Regions from separate parts of the Nonomuraea sp. NPDC050404 genome, predicted to be linked through region 1. Evidence: riboswitches for the same ligand, from Rfam matches in the RefSeq annotation. Region 1 holds a riboswitch; each other region holds the start of a gene.
What was found. Region 1 has a riboswitch for cobalamin ahead of AB0I81_RS52640 (ribonucleoside-diphosphate reductase subunit alpha). Riboswitches for the same ligand answer to the same signal wherever they lie in the genome.

Region 1 (4,929 bases):
GAGTTCCTCATCGAGCAGAAGGTGGAGCCGTGGATGGGGCCGCGGTCGTTGCCGATGTGGCTGCCACTGCCCGAGTACGCCGGCTTCCTGGCCAGGGACACCTCCGCCACGATGGCCGCCGGTCTGCGTATCCGCCCGATCGCCGCCACGGCCCGCGACACCCTGGCCTGGCTGCGCGATTCGGGCCACACGATAAGCCGCGCCGGCCTCACCGCCGCAGAAGAGACCGAACTGCTCCGTGCGCTGGGTTGATACTTCTTCCGGCATGAGAGTCTCCGACCCGGACCTCACGACCGGGACGTACACGGTCGACGTGGCCGACAAGGACTACGCACGCTTCACTTCCGCCCAGCGCCGGCAGATCGTCAGCGCCTGCTGCCAATCCCCGGCGTGGCGGGCGCGGGCGGGGGATCAGTGGTTCACCAGATCCCGCACCTCGGCCAGCAGGTCGACCTGCGCCCGCCAGTCGCCCCCCGAAATCCCGATGACCGCGTGGCTCGCCCCGGCCTCACGGTAGGCGTTCAGTTTCTCGGCGACCTCCTTGGGCCGGCCGGTCAGCGGGATGTCCATGACGTCGTCGAGCGGCCGGCCGTAAGCGCCGCTGATGCCGGCCGCCAGGTCCGCCCTGGACGGAATGCCCGGCCCGGATCCCAGCGCCGCGGCGCCCCCAATGGCGATGACCGGCACGGCCCGGCCGTGGCTCGCGGCCAGCTCCGCCAGGCGCTCCCGTCCCTCGGCGACCTCCCGGGGCGAGATCAGGGAGGGGAACCACCCGTCGCCCAGCCGGGCGGCCCGCCGGACGGCCGCCCGTGACGCGTTGCCGACCCACACGGGCGGCATCCCGGCGCCAGGGGACAGCGTGACCGCCGGCTGTCCGGGCTCGTCCCGCAGGCGAACCTCCTCGCCGGACAACAACTGGGGGAGCAGTTCCAACGCGGTGTCGGTACGGCGGCCACGCTGCCCGTACTCCACCCCGGCGGCCGCCCACTGCCCCGGCCCGCCACCCGAACCGACACCCAGGACCAGCCGGTTGCCGGACACGTACTGCAGGCTCGCGATCTGCTTGGCCGCCCACACCACGGGCCGGATCGCCGGAATGAACACCCCGGTGCCGATCCTGATGACCGAGGTGGCCGCGGCGGCGGTGGCCAGCGCGATCGGCGCGTCCAGCGTCGGCCCGCCGACGGCCAGGTGATCGCCGTGCCACACCCCGTCCAGCCCCGCCTCCTCCGCGTGCCGAGCGGCCTTTCGCAGGTCAAGGTCCTTCTCACGCTGCACGGCAACCCCGGGCAGGATGACGCCGATCTCGAAGCTCTTCATGATTCCGAGCATGCAACCTCAGGTTAGATTGAGGTCAATCCTCGTAAGTCGTCCTGGGGAGGAGAGCAGCAGATGGCAGGTGCGCCTCCGCGCCGGCGGCCGATTTCCATGAATCGCTTTCCGCGAAGCATTCGAGAACCGTCGCAGGCAATCCGGCCGGTCAGCGACTCCACCGTGAGCCCGGCGTCGGCGGGAATATCGTCAAGGCTGAAAGAGTGGCCGCATAATAGGGGGTCAATTCGGCGACGGTGCAGCCGGAAGCCATACATGATTGTCAGCCCTGTACGGCCTCCGGCGAGTTTCCGGTGAGACGCCTTATGTTCAGAGCGCCAGGAAGTCGAATCCGCCGTTCGCCAGGCGACCCGTGTTGGTGTCGTACACGTTGACCGCGACGGTGTTGTGGTGCCACCAGCACGTCGCGGACGGGTTGCGATAGGCGATGTGCGGCAGTCGCCGCTCGTCGCGCGGAGTGAGCTGGATGAGCGAGTAAGGCGCGTCCACCGAGGAGTCGAGCTGGACGCAGTAGCGGCCGGTGCTCGCCCGCCAGGACTTGCGGACGTTCGTGGCGTTGTTCAGGCTGCCGTCGGCGTTGATGATGGCGGCGGCGACGCTGCCATGCGACGCCGTCGCGGGCGTGTGCGCAGCCTGAAATTCGGCGTGCGCAGGAGAAATGGCTGCCGTGATGAGACCGGCGAACGTCAGCGCGAACGCGGCTGACACAGAACGACGGAGCATGGGAATTCCTTTCGATCGCGCCCCAAGTGGGAAGCAAGATTGAAAGTAAGTCCGCGTGGGCCGTGGCACCGCGCGCCACCCCGAACAAGAACAATCAAGAAAACTTGGGCGTTCAAACGCCAACCGATGGCTATCTCATGCGGCGACTTTCCCGGGTCCGGACGCCCGCATCCGGGACCTGATCGGGCCCGACGCGCCGGGGGCTCGCCGGGGTGGCCGGGCCACGGGTGCCCGCGTCGGGCGGTCTGTCGCGTGAGAGTTGTCTCAACACGAGATGTGGGGTGTGACTTTTCGATCGGCCCTATATATGGTGTCCCCTGCAGCTGGTTCGGCCGCTCATCCAGGGCGGCCGAGGCAAGAGGGAACCCGGTGGGAATCCGGGACTGCCCCGCAGCGGTGAGTGGGAACGACCGCCGTCAGACGCACTGGGCCAAGGGCCCGGGAAGCGACGGCCAGTAGGCGTTGAGCGACGAGCCCACGAGTCCGAAGACCTGCCGGCCGCGCCGTACACGATCATGCGTGTGCGGCTGCTCCGAGACCGCGCGGGACGGTCGACGGCACCGGCGAGAGGGCTGTGCGGCGCCCCTGCCTGGGCCTCCTGCGCGTGCTCGGACATTGACCGAGTTCACGAGGGGAGAGCGCAGTGACGGTCACCGGGGATCCGATTACCGAGCTGAGCGGCGAAGTGCCCGTGCCGAGGCGGGTGCAGATGCAGGTGCGCAAGCGCAACGGCAGCGCCGAGCCGGTCGACGTCGGCAAGATCGTGCGCGCGGTGGGACGCTGGGCGGAGGACCTGACCGACATCGATCCGATGCGGGTGGCCACCAAGACGATCAGCGGCCTGTACGACGGCGCCACCACCGCGGAGCTGGACCGGCTGTCGATCCAGACCGCCGCCGAGATGATCGGCGAGGAGCCGCAGTACTCCCGCCTGGCCGCGCGGTTGTTGTCCGGCTACATCGACAAGGAGGTCCGCGGGCAGGGCGTGGCCTCCTTCAGCCAGGCGATCCGGCTGGGCCACGCGGAAGGGCTCATCGGCGACGAGACCGCCGCGTTCGTCAACGCCAACGCGCGCAAGCTCGACGACGCCATCGACACCGCCGCCGACCTGCGGTTCGAGTACTTCGGGCTGCGCACGGTCTACGACCGGTACCTGCTGCGCCACCCGTCCACCCGGCTGGTGGTGGAGACGCCGCAGTACTGGCTGCTGCGGGTGGCGTGCGGGCTGGCCCAGACGCCCGCCGAGGCGGTCGGCTTCTACCGGCTGATGTCGTCGCTGGCCTACCTGCCCAGCTCCCCGACGTTGTTCAACTCCGGCACGCGGCACACCCAGATGTCGTCCTGCTACCTCGTGGACTCGCCGCGTGACGAGATCGGCTCCATCTACGAGCGCTACGCCCAGGTGGCGCAGTTGTCGAAGTTCGCCGGCGGGATCGGCATCGCCTGGTCGCGGATCCGTTCGCGCGGCGCGCTGATCCGCGGCACCAACGGGCACTCCAACGGCATCGTCCCGTGGCTGCGCACCCTCGACGCCTCCGTGGCCGCCGTCAACCAGGGCGGCCGGCGCAAGGGCGCGGCCTGCGTCTACCTGGAGCCGTGGCACCCGGACGTCGAGGAGTTCCTGGAGCTGCGGGAGAACACCGGCGAGGACGCCCGCCGCACCCACAACCTCAACCTGGCCAACTGGATCCCCGACGAGTTCATGCGCCGCGTCGAGTCGGACGGCATGTGGTCGTTGTTCGACCCGAACGAGGTTCCCGAGCTGCCCGACCTGTGGGGCGAGGCGTTCGAGGAGACCTACCGCGCGGCCGAGCGGGCCGGCCGGTACACCCGCCAGGTCAAGGCCCGCGACCTGTACGCCAAGATGATGCGTACCCTCGCCCAGACCGGCAACGGCTGGATGACCTTCAAGGACGCCAGCAACCGGCTGTGCAACCAGGCCGCGGAGCCCGGCAACGTGGTGCACCTGTCCAACCTGTGCACCGAGATCATCGAGGTGTCCAGCGACACCGAGACCGCGGTCTGCAACCTCGGCTCCGTCAACCTCGCCGCGCACGTGACCGATGGCGGCATCGACTGGGAGCGGCTGCGGGCCACCGTGCGCACCGCGGTCACCTTCCTGGACCGCGTGATCGACATCAACTACTACCCGAGCGAGCAGGCGGCGGCCAGCAACCCGCGCTGGCGGCCGGTCGGGCTGGGCGTGATGGGCCTGCAGGACGTCTTCTTCGCCCTGCGCCTGCCGTTCGACTCGCCCGAGGCCAAGGAGTTGTCCACCCGCATCGCCGAGGAGATCTACCTCTCGGCGCTGGAGACCTCCGCCGGGCTCGCCGAGCGCTTCGGCGCCCACCCCGCCTACGGGCAGACGTGGGCGGCGCGCGGCAAACTCCAGCACGACCTGTGGGGCCAGAGCGGCACCCAGAGCGAGCGCTGGGACGCGGTGCGCGAGCGGATCGCCGCTCACGGCCTGCGTAACTCGCTGCTGATCGCGATCGCGCCCACCGCCACCATCGCCTCGATCGTCGGCGCGTACGAGTGCATCGAGCCGCAGGTGTCCAACCTGTTCAAGCGCGAGACCCTCAGCGGCGAGTTCCTGCAGATCAACAACGCGCTGGTGGCCGAGCTCAAGGCGCGCGGGCTGTGGACCGAGCAGGTCAGGGCCGCCATCAGGCAGGCCGAGGGCTCGGTGCAGGGCATCGCGGAACTGCCCGACGACGTGCGCCTGCTGTTCCGCACCGCCTGGGAGCTGCCGCAGCGCGCGCTGATCGACATGGGGGCCGCGCGCTCGCCGTACATCGACCAGAGCCAGTCGCTCAACCTGTTCATGAGCGCCCCGACGATCGACAAGCTCTCCTCGATGTACCTGTACGCCTG
Region 2 (4,929 bases), on a different contig from region 1:
TGCTCGGGTACGCGCCCGACGGCGGCTCCCTGCTGTACGACGGGCTGGTGCGCCGCACCCCTGACCTGAAGCTGCGACCCGCGTTGGCCGAGGCGTTACCTGAGGTCAAGGGGACCGAGGTGACCTTCACCCTCCGCCAGGGCGTCACCTTCCACAACGGCAAGGCGCTGACCGGCGCCGATGTCGCCTACACCTACCGGGAGCTGCTCAAGCCGGCCAACAACTCGCCGATCCGCGGCGACTACGCCGCGATCGAGAAGGTGGAGGCGCCGGACGCGCGGACGGTGGTGTTCCGGCTGAAGTACCCCTACGCGCCGATTTTGCAGCGGGCCACGCTCGGCATCGTGCCCGAGGGCTCGGACGTCAAGAGCGACCCGGTGGGGACGGGGCCGTACACCTTCGGGTCGTGGGTCAAAGGCGACAAGATCACGCTCAAGGCCAACGAGCGGTACTGGGGTGCCCGGCCGGCGATCAAAACGGTGGTGCTGGCGTACACCAGCGACGACAACGCCCGGGCCACCCGGATGGCGGCGGGGGAGTTCACCGCGACGGAGCTGCCGCCCAAGGCGGCGGGCCGGTTCAGGAACCAGCCGGGGGTGACGGTGTACGAGGCGCCCAGCGCCGACTACCGGGGCGTCATGTTCCCGCTGGAGCAGCCGGTGACCGGTGACCTGGCCATCCGCAAGGCACTGAACCTGGCCACCGACCGGCAGGCCATGGTCGCCACGATCCTCGCGGGGGCCGGGGAACCGGCGTTCGGTCCCGTCGCGCCGGGCACCGACTGGCACAACCCGGCGGTGGACGGCCCGGCGGCACCGGACCGGGACGCGGCAGTGCGGCTGCTGGAGGAGGCCGGATGGCAGGCCGGCGCGGACGGCATCCGCGCCAAGGGCGGCACGCCCGCCCGGTTCACGCTCATGTACCCGGCGGGCGACTCGCTGCGCAAGGAACTGGCGCTGGCAGTGGCGTCGGACGCCAAGAAGATCGGCATCGACGTGCGACTGGCCGGGCTGGACTGGGAGGCCATCGAGGCGCGCATGTCCAAGGACGCGTTGATCATGGGCTGGGGCAGTCCGTACGATCCCGACTACACCAACTACGAGCTGTTCCACTCATCCTTCATCGGCCAGGGCTACTTCAACCCGGGCCGCTACAAGGCGCCCGAGGTGGACAAACTCCTCGACACCGGACGCCAGTCGGCCGACCCCGCCGTACGCAAACGGGCCTACGACGAACTCCAGCGGCGCCTCAGCGATGACCAGGTGTGGGTGTACCTGGTCTACCTCAAGCACACCTACGTGGTGCGGGGCGGCTGGTCGGGCATCACGGTCGGAGTGGAGGCCCACGAGCACGCCACCGGCGGCCTGTTCAACACACTCCCCGAGTGGAAGCCCGCTCCGTGATGTGCCCTCGCAGCCCAGGACATGAGTGACCGTGCCATGAAGCTACGCGTGAAGGAGCTGCTCGCCGACGAGCCCACCGGTGGCCCGGACCGTCCCCTGGTGGACGCCACCATGACCGAGTCGCGTCGGCTGTGCGACGAGGGCCGCTCGGTGCCCGCGCCCGAGCCTTCCTCGATCAGCCCCGGCACCCGTGCTTCGTCCCATATCCGGGGGACATCCGGCTGGATCGGTCCCGGACTCGTACCGGGTTCCCTCGTGCGACGCGCCTGCCTGGCGGACAGGGCGAACCGACCGCAAAGGCCGCCCTAGAGCGCGGACGCCTCTTACGCGACAAGGGTCCGGATGGCGGGACACTCCCGGTTTCACCGACCACGGGACCGGGCAACTCCTAGCAAAGATCTACCTAACAGCATCATGCAGGCGACGGCGGAACGAGGAAGCCGGTGTGATTCCGGCGCGGTCCCGCCACTGTGATCGGTGAGCGATCCCCGACGAAGGCCACTGCCCATGGGTGGGAAGGCCGGGGTGAGCGTTGACCCGAGAGCCAGGAGACTCACGCGGTCGCCTCCTCGAGGAATTTGGGGCGGATCTCCCCAAGAGAGGACGGTGACCGCCATGGCACCCGGCTGTCCACGGTTCTTTCCGGTGATCCCGCTCATCACCCGCCGTGGGCGCCGTCGAGGAACGGTCGCCGCGGCCCGTCCCCCAGGAGCTCCCCGTTGGGCCCTTCCCGCCACCTCTCAGGCGTGCTGCTCGCCGTCCTGCTGGCCGCCACCGCGTGCGGCACCCCCGAGCCCGCCGCGGCCCCGGCACCCGCCGACGGCCGCTGCGTCACCGCCTATGACGCGAACACGGACTACTTCCCGGTCAAGCAGACGCTGCGGCACGCCACCAACGTCACCCTCGCCTACGCCAGGAACTACCAGGTCGTCACCGTCAAGCAGCCCGCTCCGGGAGCCAGGGCGGAGACGTACGTGCTGGTGCGCTGCGGCACGCCCGCGCCCGAGCTGACCGGCGACCTGGCGGGCGCGATCACCGTCGAGACGCCGATCAGGTCGTTGTTCTCGGCGGCCACCACGCACCTGCCCTTCGTCACCGACCTGGGCGTGCTCGACCGGCTCAAGGGTGTGGCCTCCGCCGCGTTCATCACCTCGGCGCAGGTGCGCGAGCGGGTCACCGCCGGCGCCGTCACCGAGTACGCCTCCGGCCAGGAGATCGACACCGAGAAGGTCATCGGCGCCAAGCCGGACGTGCTCATGACCGGCGGCACCGAGGACAAGGCGTACGGGCCGCTGCGCCAGGCCGGTGTCAAGGTGGTCGCCAACGCCGAATGGCTGGAGAGCACGGCGCTCGGCCGGGCCGAGTGGATCAAAGTCATGGCCGCGCTCACCGGTACGGAGAAGCAGGCCCAGACGGTGTTCGACAAGGTGGAGGCCGACTACAACGCCCTGGCCGCCAAGGTCAAGGGCGTCACCCCGGTCACGATCCTGCCGGGCCAGATGTACCAGGGCCAGTGGTCGGTCTCCAACGGCGGCAGCTACGTCGGCAGGCTGATCAAGGATGCGGGCGGCACCTACGCCTGGGCCGATCTCCCCGGCCCCGGCAGCACCACGCTCGACCTGGAGGCCGTGCTCGCCAAGGCCAAGGACGCCCAGGTGTGGCTGGCCACCGCCCCCGAGTGGAAGACCCTCACGGACGTGGAGAAGGCCGACGCCCGCTACGCCAAGTTCGCCGCGTACGAGTCGGGCCAGGTGTGGTCGTCCAACAAGGCGCTGGGACCGGAGGGCGGCAACGACTTCTTCGAGCGCGGCGTCGGCCACCCCGAGCTGATCCTCGCCGACCTGGTGGCCATCCTCCACCCCGACCTGGCCCCGGGCCATCAGTTCACCTTCTACCAGAAACTCACCAAGTGACCGCGGTAGCCATCCCGGCCGCACCGGCGGCAGACCGCCGCCGGGCGGGTGTCCTGTGGGGCCTGACGGTGGCGGTCCCGGCCGCGTTCGCGCTGGCCGTCACCCTCGGCTCCACCTCCATCCCGCTGGACCAGGCGCTGGCCGCCGTGCTCCGCGCCCCCGCCGCCGACCCGACCATCACGGAGATCATCTGGACGGTACGGCTGCCACGCGCCCTCACCGCGGCCCTGGCCGGAGCGGCCCTGTCGGTGGCCGGGGTGCAGATGCAGACGCTGTTCCGCAACCCGCTGGCCGAGCCGTACATCCTCGGCGTCAGCTCCGGCGCCAGCCTGGGCGTGGCGCTCGTCATCGTCGGCTGGGGCGGCGCCGCCGGCGCGTTCACGGCCGGGGTCGCCGGGCTGGGGCGGGCCGGGATCGTGGTGGCCGCCTCGGGCGGCGCGGCGGCCGTGCTCGCCCTGGTGCTGGCGCTGTCGCGGCGGGTCCGCTCGGTCGTGACGCTGCTGGTGGTCGGCGTCATGGTCGGCTCGGCCGCCACCTCGGTCATCACCCTGCTGCTCGTCTACACCGACCCGCAGCGCGCCCAGCAGTTCATCAGCTGGGGCCTGGGCAGCTTCGCCGGCACCACCTGGGCCGACCTGGGCCTGTTCGGGCCGGTCTGCCTCGCCGCCCTGGCGGGCGCACTGGCCGGGGTCAAACCACTCAACGCGCTGCTGCTCGGGGAGAACTACGCGCGCACGATGGGCGTCCGTGTCCGGCTGGTTCGCACGCTCACCCTGCTCCTCGCCTCCGTGCTGGCCGGCGCGGTGACCGCCTACTGCGGCCCGGTCGCCTTCCTCGGCCTGGCCGTGCCGCACGTGGCCAGGCTGTTGCTGGGCACCACCGACCACCGGCTGCTGATGCCCGGCGTGGCGCTGCTCGGCGCGGCCACCGCGCTGCTGTGCTGTGTCGCCACCCAGGCGCCGGGCAGCGGGGTGGTGCTGCCGCTGAACGCCGTGACCACGATCGTCGGCGCGCCGGTGGTCATCACGGTGCTGCTGCGCAGCCGCGCCGCCCGTACCGGACTGGGGGTGTGACGATGGCGCTCCGCCTGCGAGAGCTCTGCGCCGGCTACCCGGCCAGGCGCGGCCGGCCCGAACGCCGGGTGCTCGAAGGGCTCGACGCCGAAGCCGCGCCCGGCGAGCTGACCGTGCTCATCGGCCCGAACGGAACCGGCAAATCCACCCTGCTGCGTACCATGGCCGCCCTGCAACCCGCGTTGTCCGGCGCCGTCCTGATCGGCGACCGGCCGGTCGCCTCCGTCCCGGCCGCAGACCTGGCGCGCCGCCTCGCCGTCGTGCTCACCGAACGTGACCTGCCCCCGCTGCTCAGCGCCCGCGAGGTGGCCGGGCTCGGCCGCCATCCCCACACCGGCTTCAGCGGCCGGCTGTCGCCCGCCGACCACGAGATCGTCACCTGGGCGCTGACCGCCGTCCAGGCCGGCCACCTGGCCGGCCGCCAGGTCACCGAACTGTCCGACGGAGAACGGCAACGCGTCCTCGTCGCCCGCGCCCTGGCCCAGGAGCCGTCCGTCATCCTGCTGGACGAGCCGACCGCCTTCCTCGACGTCACCTCCC
Region 3 (4,929 bases), on a different contig from region 1:
GGCCGTCCCCATCGCCATAGACGCCACGGTCGACGAACCGGCCCTGCGCCGTCCTGAGCTGGGCAAGGCTGGCCTTGAGCCGATCGGCGGTCGTCGCGAGGCCGGCGGGCGCGGCCGGCTCGGTCTGGAGGAACCGGGCGATGATCTGCAGTTTCGCCAGCGGCTCGGCATAGGCCGCGGGCCCCTGCTCATACGGCGCGCCGTAGGCGTAGGCCTGGATCGAATCCGGCTGGAGCAGGAACAACGACGCCCGGGTGACGGCCTCCGGCTGCTCGCCCAAGGCGCGTAACGCGAGCACGAGGTCCGCGCTCGCGTCGTAGTCGACGTACGTCTCGCCGTCCTTGGTGACCTCGACGTGGTCGCCGTCCACGAGCCGACCGGCCAGGTAGGCGCCCAACCGTCCGGCCGGGCCGGCGGTGGCGGGCACGGACTGGCCCTGCGGCGGCATCGAAGGGCCGGAGTCCGTGCCGGGCAGCGTCGTGTCGCCGCTCGGGTCGTCGCCGGCCGCCGGACCGGAATCCGGTCTTCGCGGTGTCGGAGCGGACCGCGGTTTCGGTCTGGGAGTCGTCCTGCTCGTCGCCCTGGGCCTGGCGACCGGCTTCGCCGAAGTTTTCCGGGTGGGTGTCGCGTTCGGCCGGGACGTTGCTGTCGCGGTCGCTGTCGCTGTCGCGGTCGTGGTCGTGGTGATCGTGGTGGTCGTCGAATACGTGGTCGTTGAGGTGACGGTGGTCGTCACTGTCGGGTTTGGGGATGGGCTCGCCGTGGGGTTGTCAGTCGGGCTCACCGTGGGGGTGACCGTAGGGGAAGGGCTGGTTCCCGGGTCTTCGCCCGGAGGTGGGACCCTGCCCTGCGAAAGGTCGTGGAAGCCGATCCGGGCGAGTCCGAGCGTGGCCTGGGCACCCGCCCGGATCCACGTGTCGAGCCCGACGATGCCACCGGTCCTCGCGGCCTGGTACTCCTCCGGCGTGTAGGCGATCGCGCCGATCTGGTCGCCGAGTGCGCTGTCCCCGTCCGCCGTGGCCGTCGCCTGGGCGGACTCAAGGTAAGCGGTACCGCGTTGCACCGCGTCGTCGGCGCCGCCCGCATCCACGAGCGCCTGCACGATGAGTCCGGTGCTGTTGGTGTTGGGCGCCTCCGTGCTGACGCCGCCTCCCCATCCGCCTCCGGGCTTCTGGTTCGCCTTCAACCAGGACACGGCCGCGTCGATCGGCCCATCCAGCCCGGTCGCACCCGCGTGCCGCGCGGCCAGCAGCGCCGACAGGGCCATGCCCGTGGCGTCGCCGTCCGGCGCGGACTGGCCGAACGGCTTGCCCTCGTCACACGTCGAGACCTTGGTGCCGTTCGACGTGACATGGTCGCCGGTCTCATCGGTCGGGATATAGCCGAAGAAGATCCGGAAGTAGCCTTCCGAGCACTGCTGCCCTATCAGTGTGTCGATGGCCGGCCTGTCGTTCTCGCCGACGCCCGCCAGCCCGATCACGCCGAGGGCCTGCCCGAACACGTTGGCGTTGTTCGAGACCGAGTCCGCCAGGTCGGGGTTCTTGGAGTAGTCGCTGACGCGCCCCTTGTCCGGACCCGACCGCATGATCGCGCCCTGGGTCTCCGCGACCATGTCGTGGCCGCCGAAGTTGCGCGGGTCCCGTCCGGCGACCTGGGCGGCCACCAGCACCTTGGCCGTGGCCCCGCCGACGATCACCGCGTCGTAGCCCATGCCGGGCACCAGGCCGTCCCAGGTGAAGTAGTCGCTGGCATGCCGCTCGTCGTCCAGGTACCGGACGATGGGTTCGGCGAGTTCGCCCTCCCCCGCGGCTCGCAGGGCGTACAAGGTGTCGATCATGAGTCCGTGATCGGGTAACGCCCCGCCGAGCGGGTTCTGTAATGTCCCGTCGGCGCCGAGTTGACGGGACAGCCAGCGCGCGCTGTTGCGCGCGGCCTCCGCATCAGCAGCCGAAGCGGCCGTGACAGGGCCGAACACCATCGTTGCCGCCACGATGCCGGCTACAGCGGACAGCACCGCGACAGTCGACCGCCAATGTCCAGGAAAGGTGTGATCCACGCCTCGTCCTTTTGCGCGAACAGCAAGGAGAGGACGATATGGACCCGCCGGCCAACCGTGTCCACCTCTGCTACTCGCGACAGTGGTCTGACATAACTCGTCCGCAGGATGGACCCGACTTGTCACCTTTGGTGACCTACGGTTGCGCGACAGTGCCGGACTTTGACCGGCTTCCTCGCTGCGGACGACAATATTCACTTAGGGTTAAACGGGTTGAATCGTAACAACAAGCCTCGAATCCGACAAGGGGTCATCCGATGTCCGGCAGATTTCGTGATACGTCGGAGCGCGGATAAATGGCGGCATTATTCTTCTGACGGTGTCACTCATAGGGTGTCACCGCGCTCTCCGACGATCCGCGCCCACTGTTCCCGGCGTGCCCGATCGGGAATGAGCGCGCAGTCGCCGCACTTGCCGCCGTCGGGGAGCAGGTAGTAGAGGCAGCAACCGCGCCGCACGAAGAACGGGTGACCCGGCGCGGGTTCGGCGAGTTCGCCGGTCACACGCCACTTCGTCGATCTTCGCCGCTAGCCCACGAGAGCCCGTCAACAGCTCCGGCAGCGGGCGCCACTCCGTCCCGCCCGGCTCGTCACAGTCGGTCGGCGCGTGCTCGCAGTGGCGGGACCGCGCCGGAATCACACCGGCTTCCCCGTTCCGCCGTCGCCTGCATGATGCAGTTGGCCACAGGCAGAGCTGCCCGGTCGCGTGACCGGCGAAACCGGGAGTGTCCCGCCATCCGGACCCGTTGTCGCGTAAGAGGCGTCCGCGCTCTAGGGTGGCCTTTGCAGTCGGTTCGCCCTGTCCGCCAGGCAGGCGCGTCGCAAGAGGGAACCCGGTGGGAATCCGGGACTGCCCCGCAGCGGTGAGTGGGAACGACCGCCGTCACCAGCACTCGGCCCCCAGCGGCCCGGGGAAGCGACGGCCACTAGGAACAAGCAGGGCGCCCACGAGTCCGAAGACCTGCCACTGCCCGCGCGCGACCTCCGCGCGCGGCGACGTCGACGGCCTCGAGGGCGGGCCGGGCGGACCCACGGGCATGTCTTCGTGTCCGCGCTGTGGTCGCGCCTTCGCTCCCGGGAATCCGCCGAGGTCTCTCGTGACTCGCGAAGGAGAGTTCCGTGGCCGATATCTCCGCCACTCCCACCGTGTACGGCTACCCGCGTCAAGGACCGGACCGGGAGCTGAAGAAGGCCGTCGAGGGCTACTGGGCCGGGCGCGTCAGCGCGGCCGAACTGAGCTCGGTGGCCGAGACGCTGCGCCGCGACAACTGGCGCCGCCTGACCGACGCCGGTGTCGCCGAGGTGCCCACCGGCGACTTCTCGCTGTACGACCACATGCTGGACACCACCGTCATGGTCGGCGCCATCCCCGAGCGGCACCGCGCCGCGGTCGCCACCGACGCGCTCGACGGCTACTTCGCCATGGCGCGCGGCACCCAGGACATCGCGCCACTGGAGATGACCAAGTGGTTCGACACCAACTACCACTACCTGGTGCCCGAACTCGGCCCCGACACCACGTTCACCGCCGACCCCGCCAAACAACTCGGCGAACTGCGTGAAGCCTTCACCTTGAACCTGGAGGCGCGCCCCGTCCTGGTCGGCCCGGTCACCTACCTCCTGCTGGCCAAACCCGCGCCAGGTGTCGATCCCGGTTTCGAGCCGCTCAGCCTGCTGGAGCGGCTGCTGCCCGTCTACGCCGAGGTGCTGGCCACGCTCTGGTCCGCCGGAGCCACCTGGGTCCAGCTCGACGAGCCCGCCCTCGTGCAGGACCAGCCGCAGGCCGTACTGGACGCCGCCGCTGCCGCCTACCGGCACCTCGGCGAGCTGACCCAACGGCCCAAGCTCCTCGTCGCCACCTACTTCGACCGGCCGGGCGAGGCCCTGCCGGTGCTGGCCGGCGCGCCCATTGACGGGCTCGGGCTCGACTTCACCGCTACCACGGCAGCGGAGCTGAAAGCCATCGGCGGCCTGCCCGGCAAGCGGCTGATCGCCGGTGTGGTGAACGGCCGCAACATCTGGATCAACGACCTGGCCAGGTCGCTGAGCACGCTCACCGCACTGCGCGACCTCGCCGGCCGGGTGGACGTGGCCGCCTCCTGCTCGCTGCTACACGTCCCCTACGACGCCGAACTCGAGACCGGCCTCAACCCCGAGGTCGCCCGCTGGCTGGCCTTCGCCCGCCAGAAGAGCGCCGAGATCGTCACCCTCGCCCGCGGCCTCGCCGGCGCGGACATCTCGGCCGAGCTGGCGGCCAACCAGGCCGCCCTGCAGGCGCGCGCCACCTCCCCGCTCACCCGTGTCCCGTCGGTACGGGCCCGCGCCGAGGCCGTCACCACTACCGACACCCGCCGCGCCCAGCCCTACGCCGAGCGCGCCGAGGCCCAGCGCGCCCGGCTGGGCCTGCCGCCGGTGCCCACGACCACGATCGGCTCGTTCCCGCAGACCGCGGAGCTGCGCGCGGCCCGCGCCGACCTGCGGGCCGGCCGCATCGACCAGGCCGCCTACGACCAGCGCATGGAGGCGGAGATCCGCACGGTGCTCGCCTTCCAGGAGGAGGCCGGCCTGGACGTGCTGGTGCACGGCGAGCCCGAGCGCAACGACATGGTGCAGTACTTCGCCGAGCAGCTCGACGGCTACGTCGCCACCCAGCAGGGCTGGGTCCAGTCCTACGGCAGCCGGTACGTGCGCCCGCCCATCCTGGCCGGCGACATCTCCCGCCCCGAACCGATGACGCTGCGCTGGACCGGCTATGCCCAGTCGCAGACCAGCCGCCCGGTCAAGGGCATGCTGACCGGCCCGGTCACCATGCTGGCCTGGTCGTTCGTCCGCGACGACCAGCCGCTGGCCGACACCGCCCGCCAGGTCGCCCTC
Region 4 (4,929 bases), on a different contig from region 1:
CGAGGCGGCGCTCGACGCCCGTGACCGCGCGGCGATCAACGACCTGGCCGCCCAGGCCGCGCCGGTGATCGCGGCGCTCCGGCTGCACGCCGACCTGCTGGCCAGCCGCGAGCGGATCGTCACCACCCGCGAGGAGGAACGCCGCCGGCTGCGCCGCGACCTGCACGACGGGCTCGGCCCCTCGATGGCGGGCATCGGGCTGCGGCTCGACGCCGCCCGCCGCACCCTCGACGCCGGCTCACCCGTCGCCACCATTTTCGGCGAGGTGTCGGGGGAGATCACGCGGTGCCTGCGCGAGATCCGCCAGATCATCGAGGACCTGCGTCCACCGGCCCTCGACGACATGGGCCTGCCCGCCGCGCTGACGCACCTCGCCGCCGGCTTCGGCGCCGACGTACACACCAGTCTGCCCGCCGCGCTGCCCGCGCTCCCGGCCGCGACCGAGGCGGCGGCGTACCGCATCGCCGCCGAGGCCCTGACCAACGCGATACGGCACAGCGGCGCGGACCGCATCGACCTGACCGCCGCGATCGCGGGCCCGTGGCTGGAAGTACGCGTCGCCGACGACGGCGCCGGCCTGCCCGCGGTCCCGGCCCGCGAAGGCGTCGGGCTTCGCTCGATGACCGACCGGGCCGAGGAGATCGGCGGCACCCTGACGCTCGGCCCGGGGCCGGGCGGCGGCACCATCGTCCGCGCCCGCCTGCCCCTGCACCTGCCGTGAGAGGACGCCGCCCATGCCCGATGAGCCGTTGACCGTACTGATCGTCGATGACCACCCGATGTTCCGCCAAGGGCTGCGGCACGTCCTGGACACCGATCCCGGCTTGCGGGTGGCCGGGGAGGCGGGCGATCTGGCCACGGCGTACGAGCTGGTCCGGCAGTTGCGCCCCCAGGTGGTGCTGATGGATCTCTGCCTGCCCGACGGCTCCGGCATCGAGGCCACGCGCCGCCTCACCACCGACGCCGACGCCGCTCCGGCTGTGCTGGTGCTGACGATGTCCGACACCGACGACACGGTCGTGGCGGCCCTGCGCGCCGGAGCGCGCGGCTATCTGGTCAAGGACGCCGGCGCCGAGGACATCCTGCGCGCCGTGCACACGGTCGCCCGTGGTGGCGCGAGCCTGGGCCCGCGTACCGCCGAACGGTTGTCGGCGTTCTTCACGGCGGTGCACTCCGTCCCCTGCCGGGAGGCCTTCCCCACGCTGACCGCCAGGGAGCGGGAGATCCTCGATCTGCTGGCCCGCGGCTTCGACAACCGCCGCATCGCGCGCGCCCTGGTGCTGTCGGAGAAGACGATCCGCAACAACGTCTCCAGACTGCTGGACAAACTCCACGTCCCCAACCGCGCCCAGGCGGCGATCCGGGCGCGCGAGGCCGGCCTGGGCGGGTGAAAGGGCGGCGGCTCAGACGAAGGGCGTACACGCGGTGACGGTACGGCCTCCGTAGCTGAAGTCGGCGCAGCCGCGCGACGGCGGGGTCACCGCCCGGTTGTGCGAGCGCATGTCCTGGTGCCGGACGTTGGAGAAGTTCACCGAGTTGAAGCGGACGCCGTCCTTGCGCTCGACGTAGACGTCGGCCGACCAGGTGGCGGTGCGGCTCTTCTTGAACGACGTCCAGACCCAGAGCTGGGCGTACTCGGTCGCGCCGCAGTCGTAGTCGTTGACGGTGGCGGCGCGTACCCCGTCGGCGTACAGCGACTTGGCGCCGACTTTGACGCAGCCGCGCCGAGCCTGCTCCTCGGCCGCCTGCTCCTCGGCCGCCTGCTCCTCGGCCGCCTGTGACGCGGTGGCCTGTGACGCGGTGGCCTGTGAGGCGGTGCTGATCAGGCCGCCGGCCAGCATGGCGACGGCGACGGTGAACGCGGCAGCGGTGCGGCTGACGGGTGATGCGGACATGGTGATCTCCTCGGTGTCGATGGCGCGGGGCCGGTGTCCGGTCCCGCTGGACACGTCCCACTGTCAGCCGCACGCCGTCCCGGGCGGCAGGGCAGAAAGGCCCGGCCCTGTCCCGGCTCCTCCCGGGACAACGAGGCGCAGTCGATTGACCCCATCGAAGGAGGGCATAGCGGTCTCAGGATGGTCGGTCCGGGCAGGTCAGACGGTCCGCAGTGCCTCGGTGGGTCGCATGCGGGCCGCGCGCATGGCGGGAAGCAGCCCGGCGATGGCGCCGATGGCGATGGCCGCGCCCAGCCCGCCCGCCCAGGCCGGCGGCGGCACCACCGTGGCCCAGCCCTTGATATGGGCATAGATCGTGGTGGCCAGAACCCCCAAGGCCGTCCCGGCGGCACCGCCGAGCGTGGCCGGCAGGATCGCCTCCGACAGGAACTGCAGGCGGATGTCCCCTCTGGTCGCGCCGAGGGATCGCCGCCCGCCGAATTCACATCCCCCTGCGCGTGAGCAGCTTTGTCGCCTCTGTTATAACTTGTGCCGAGTCAGGCACGGGAATCCGGTGCGAATCCGGAGCTGTCGCGCAGCGGTGAGGGTGACTGGCGAGGTAGGAGACCACTGGGCCGCCAGGCCTGGGAAGGGACCTCGTCGGAGTGAACCCGAGTCCGAAAACCTCCTGACTCGCATGTCGCCGTACCGGCTTCGCGATTGAGCCGCAGACGAAAGCAGTCGGGTATGCCACGTCTTCCCACGACCCCGGACGGTCGTGTGCCTTTCGCCGCTCTGCTCGTGACCCTCGTCCTCGCCACCGCGGCCAGCGCCGTCGTCTCTCTCGCCTTCGGATCGGAGCCGTTGCGGCTGGGTGGCGTCCTCGACGTGCTGGGGACCCGGCTGACCGGCTCGCCGGCCCCGGACCGGATCTACGACACGATCGTGTGGGATCTGCGTGGACCCCGGGTACTGATGGCACTGATCGTCGGCGCGGGGCTGGCGCTGGCCGGCGCCTGCATGCAGACGCTCGTGCGCAACTCCCTGGCCGACCCCTATCTCCTGGGCGTCTCGGCGGGCGCCGGTGTCGGGGCGACGGCGGTGATCGTGCTGGGGGTGCTCGGCGGCCTGGGCGTCTGGGCCCTGTCCTTGGGGGCGCTGGCGGGGGCGTTGCTGGCCGCGGTGCTGGTGTTCGGGGTGTCGGCGGCGCAGGGCGGGCTGACCCCGCTGCGACTGGTCCTCACCGGGGTGGTGATGTCGGCGGCGTTCTCCTCGCTCTCCAGTTTCCTGGTGTTCTTCACCGACGACCCGAACGCGACCCAGTCGGTGCTGTTCTGGCTGCTGGGCAGCCTGTCGGGGGCGGCGTGGCCGCAGATCATGCCACCGCTGCTCGTGGTCGTCGCGTCGGGCGCGGTCGCGATGGGCGTCCATGCCTGGCTGGATGCCCTCGGCGCCGGGGCGGACGTGGCGGCGGGGCTGGGTGTGCCGGTGCGGGGCCTGCGGATCGGGTTGTTCGCGTTGACGTCCGTCCTGGTCGGCGTCCTGGTCGCGGTGTCCGGGGGGATCGGTTTCGTGGGCCTGGTCGTCCCGCATCTGGCCAGGCTGCTGGTGGGTGCCCGGCATCGGGTCGTGCTGCCGGTGGCGGCGCTCGGCGGCGCGTTGTTCATGGTGTGGGTGGATGTGGTGGCGCGGGTGCTCGTCCGTCCGCAGGAGATCCCCCTCGGCGTGGTGACCGGGCTGGTCGGAGCTCCGATCTTCCTCGTCCTGCTCGGCCGCCGCCATTACACCTTCACCGGCGGCCGGTGATGCGGCTGCGGTGCCGCGGCGTGCGGTGTGAGGTCGCGGGGCGCACCATCCTGTCGGATGTCGATCTCGACGTGGCGTACGGGCGGATGCTCGCGATCGTCGGAGTGAACGGCAGCGGCAAGACGACGTTGATCAGAGCGTTGACCGGCCTGAGCCGGCCGGCGGCCGGCCAGGTCACGATCGGCGGACAGAACGTCGCCGACCTGCGTGCCCGGCGGCGGGCCGCGCTCATCGCGTACGTCGCCCAGGAGGAAACCCCTTCCGAGGACCTGCTGGTGGGCGAGATGGTGGCGCTGGGCAGGATTCCGCACCGCCCGCCCTGGGCGCTGGGCGGGCGGTCCGAGCGCCGGATCGTGCTGGACGCGCTGGCCGCCGTCGGTCTCGCCGAGGTCGTCGACCGGCGGTGCGGCCGGCTCTCGGGGGGCGAGCGGCGCAGGGTCATGCTCGCGCGTGCCCTGGCCCAGCGATCGGAGCTGCTGGTCCTCGACGAGCCGACCAACCACCTCGACATCCGCCACCAGGTCCAGCTGCTGCGGACCGTACGCCGCCTCGGCAGGACCGTGGTGGCCGCCGTCCACGACCTGTCCTTGGCCGCCACCTGCTTCGACGAGGTCGCGGTGCTGCACGCGGGCACCGTGCTGACCGTGGACACGCCTTGGCGCGCGCTCACGCCCGACGTGGTGCGGAAGGTCTACGGCGTCCCTGCCGCGCATGTCACCGACCCGGCCACCGGACGGACGCATCTCGTCCTCGGGGACGGCTTCGATCCGGATGACCCCACCAGGAAGGCATCACCATGACGCAGAATCCCGCTGAATCCGTTCGTCACCGGCCACGGCCCGCCATGAGCCCGCTCTCCGCCCGTATGTGCAGAATTCTCGCCATGCCCGCCGTTCTCGCGCTCATGGCGACCGGCTGTGCCGGCGGCGGCCAGGCAGCCGGCACCGCGACCGGCAAGGCGGCCGCCTCCACCGTGACCGTCGCGTCCTGCGGCAAGGACGTGCGGTTCCCCGCCGGTGGGCAGCGGGTCTACGTGGACGCCTGGCGTGGACTGCTGTCGATGACGCTGGCGATCGGCGCTCAGGACCGCATCGCCGGGTACGGCACCTACGACGGTGACCAGCGGCTGCTGCGTGCCGTCCACGGAGACGCGGTGATCGACGGTCTTCCTCGGGCGCGCAAGGGCGACGCGACGGTCGAAGCCGTGGTCGCGTCGGGCGCGAACGTCATGGTCACGGCGGCCGGTCAG

Region 2: linked by a shared signal. The riboswitch ahead of AB0I81_RS00035 (ABC transporter substrate-binding protein) and the one ahead of AB0I81_RS52640 (ribonucleoside-diphosphate reductase subunit alpha) in region 1 are both predicted to bind cobalamin.
Region 3: linked by a shared signal. The riboswitch ahead of AB0I81_RS00150 ((2Fe-2S)-binding protein) and the one ahead of AB0I81_RS52640 (ribonucleoside-diphosphate reductase subunit alpha) in region 1 are both predicted to bind cobalamin.
Region 4: linked by a shared signal. The riboswitch ahead of AB0I81_RS33080 (iron ABC transporter permease) and the one ahead of AB0I81_RS52640 (ribonucleoside-diphosphate reductase subunit alpha) in region 1 are both predicted to bind cobalamin.

Annotation. Positions count from the first base shown of each region.
Region 1 covers NZ_JBFAKB010000032.1:47,105-52,033, forward strand. Annotated here, with positions in the region: gene AB0I81_RS52625 (epimerase) at 1-252, shown strand, start outside; gene AB0I81_RS52630 (LLM class flavin-dependent oxidoreductase) at 412-1,320, opposite strand; gene AB0I81_RS52635 (hypothetical protein) at 1,642-2,055, opposite strand; cobalamin riboswitch at 2,363-2,569, shown strand; gene AB0I81_RS52640 (ribonucleoside-diphosphate reductase subunit alpha) at 2,699-4,929, shown strand, end outside.
Region 2 covers NZ_JBFAKB010000001.1:3,246-8,174, reverse strand. Annotated here, with positions in the region: gene AB0I81_RS00045 (ABC transporter substrate-binding protein) at 1-1,403, shown strand, start outside; gene AB0I81_RS00040 (hypothetical protein) at 1,440-1,712, shown strand; cobalamin riboswitch at 1,801-1,979, shown strand; gene AB0I81_RS00035 (ABC transporter substrate-binding protein) at 2,123-3,316, shown strand; gene AB0I81_RS00030 (iron ABC transporter permease) at 3,313-4,389, shown strand; gene AB0I81_RS00025 (ATP-binding cassette domain-containing protein) at 4,392-4,929, shown strand, end outside.
Region 3 covers NZ_JBFAKB010000001.1:29,820-34,748, forward strand. Annotated here, with positions in the region: gene AB0I81_RS00145 (hypothetical protein) at 1-2,014, opposite strand, end outside; adenosylcobalamin (AdoCbl) riboswitch at 2,116-2,258, opposite strand; gene AB0I81_RS00150 ((2Fe-2S)-binding protein) at 2,383-2,559, opposite strand; cobalamin riboswitch at 2,640-2,760, opposite strand; cobalamin riboswitch at 2,829-3,039, shown strand; gene metE (5-methyltetrahydropteroyltriglutamate--homocysteine S-methyltransferase) at 3,175-4,929, shown strand, end outside.
Region 4 covers NZ_JBFAKB010000013.1:51,291-56,219, forward strand. Annotated here, with positions in the region: gene AB0I81_RS33060 (histidine kinase) at 1-721, shown strand, start outside; gene AB0I81_RS33065 (response regulator transcription factor) at 735-1,391, shown strand; gene AB0I81_RS33070 (hypothetical protein) at 1,404-1,895, opposite strand; partial or broken gene AB0I81_RS33075 (ABC transporter permease) at 2,094-2,366, opposite strand; cobalamin riboswitch at 2,416-2,582, shown strand; gene AB0I81_RS33080 (iron ABC transporter permease) at 2,622-3,680, shown strand; gene AB0I81_RS33085 (ABC transporter ATP-binding protein) at 3,701-4,480, shown strand; gene AB0I81_RS33090 (ABC transporter substrate-binding protein) at 4,564-4,929, shown strand, end outside.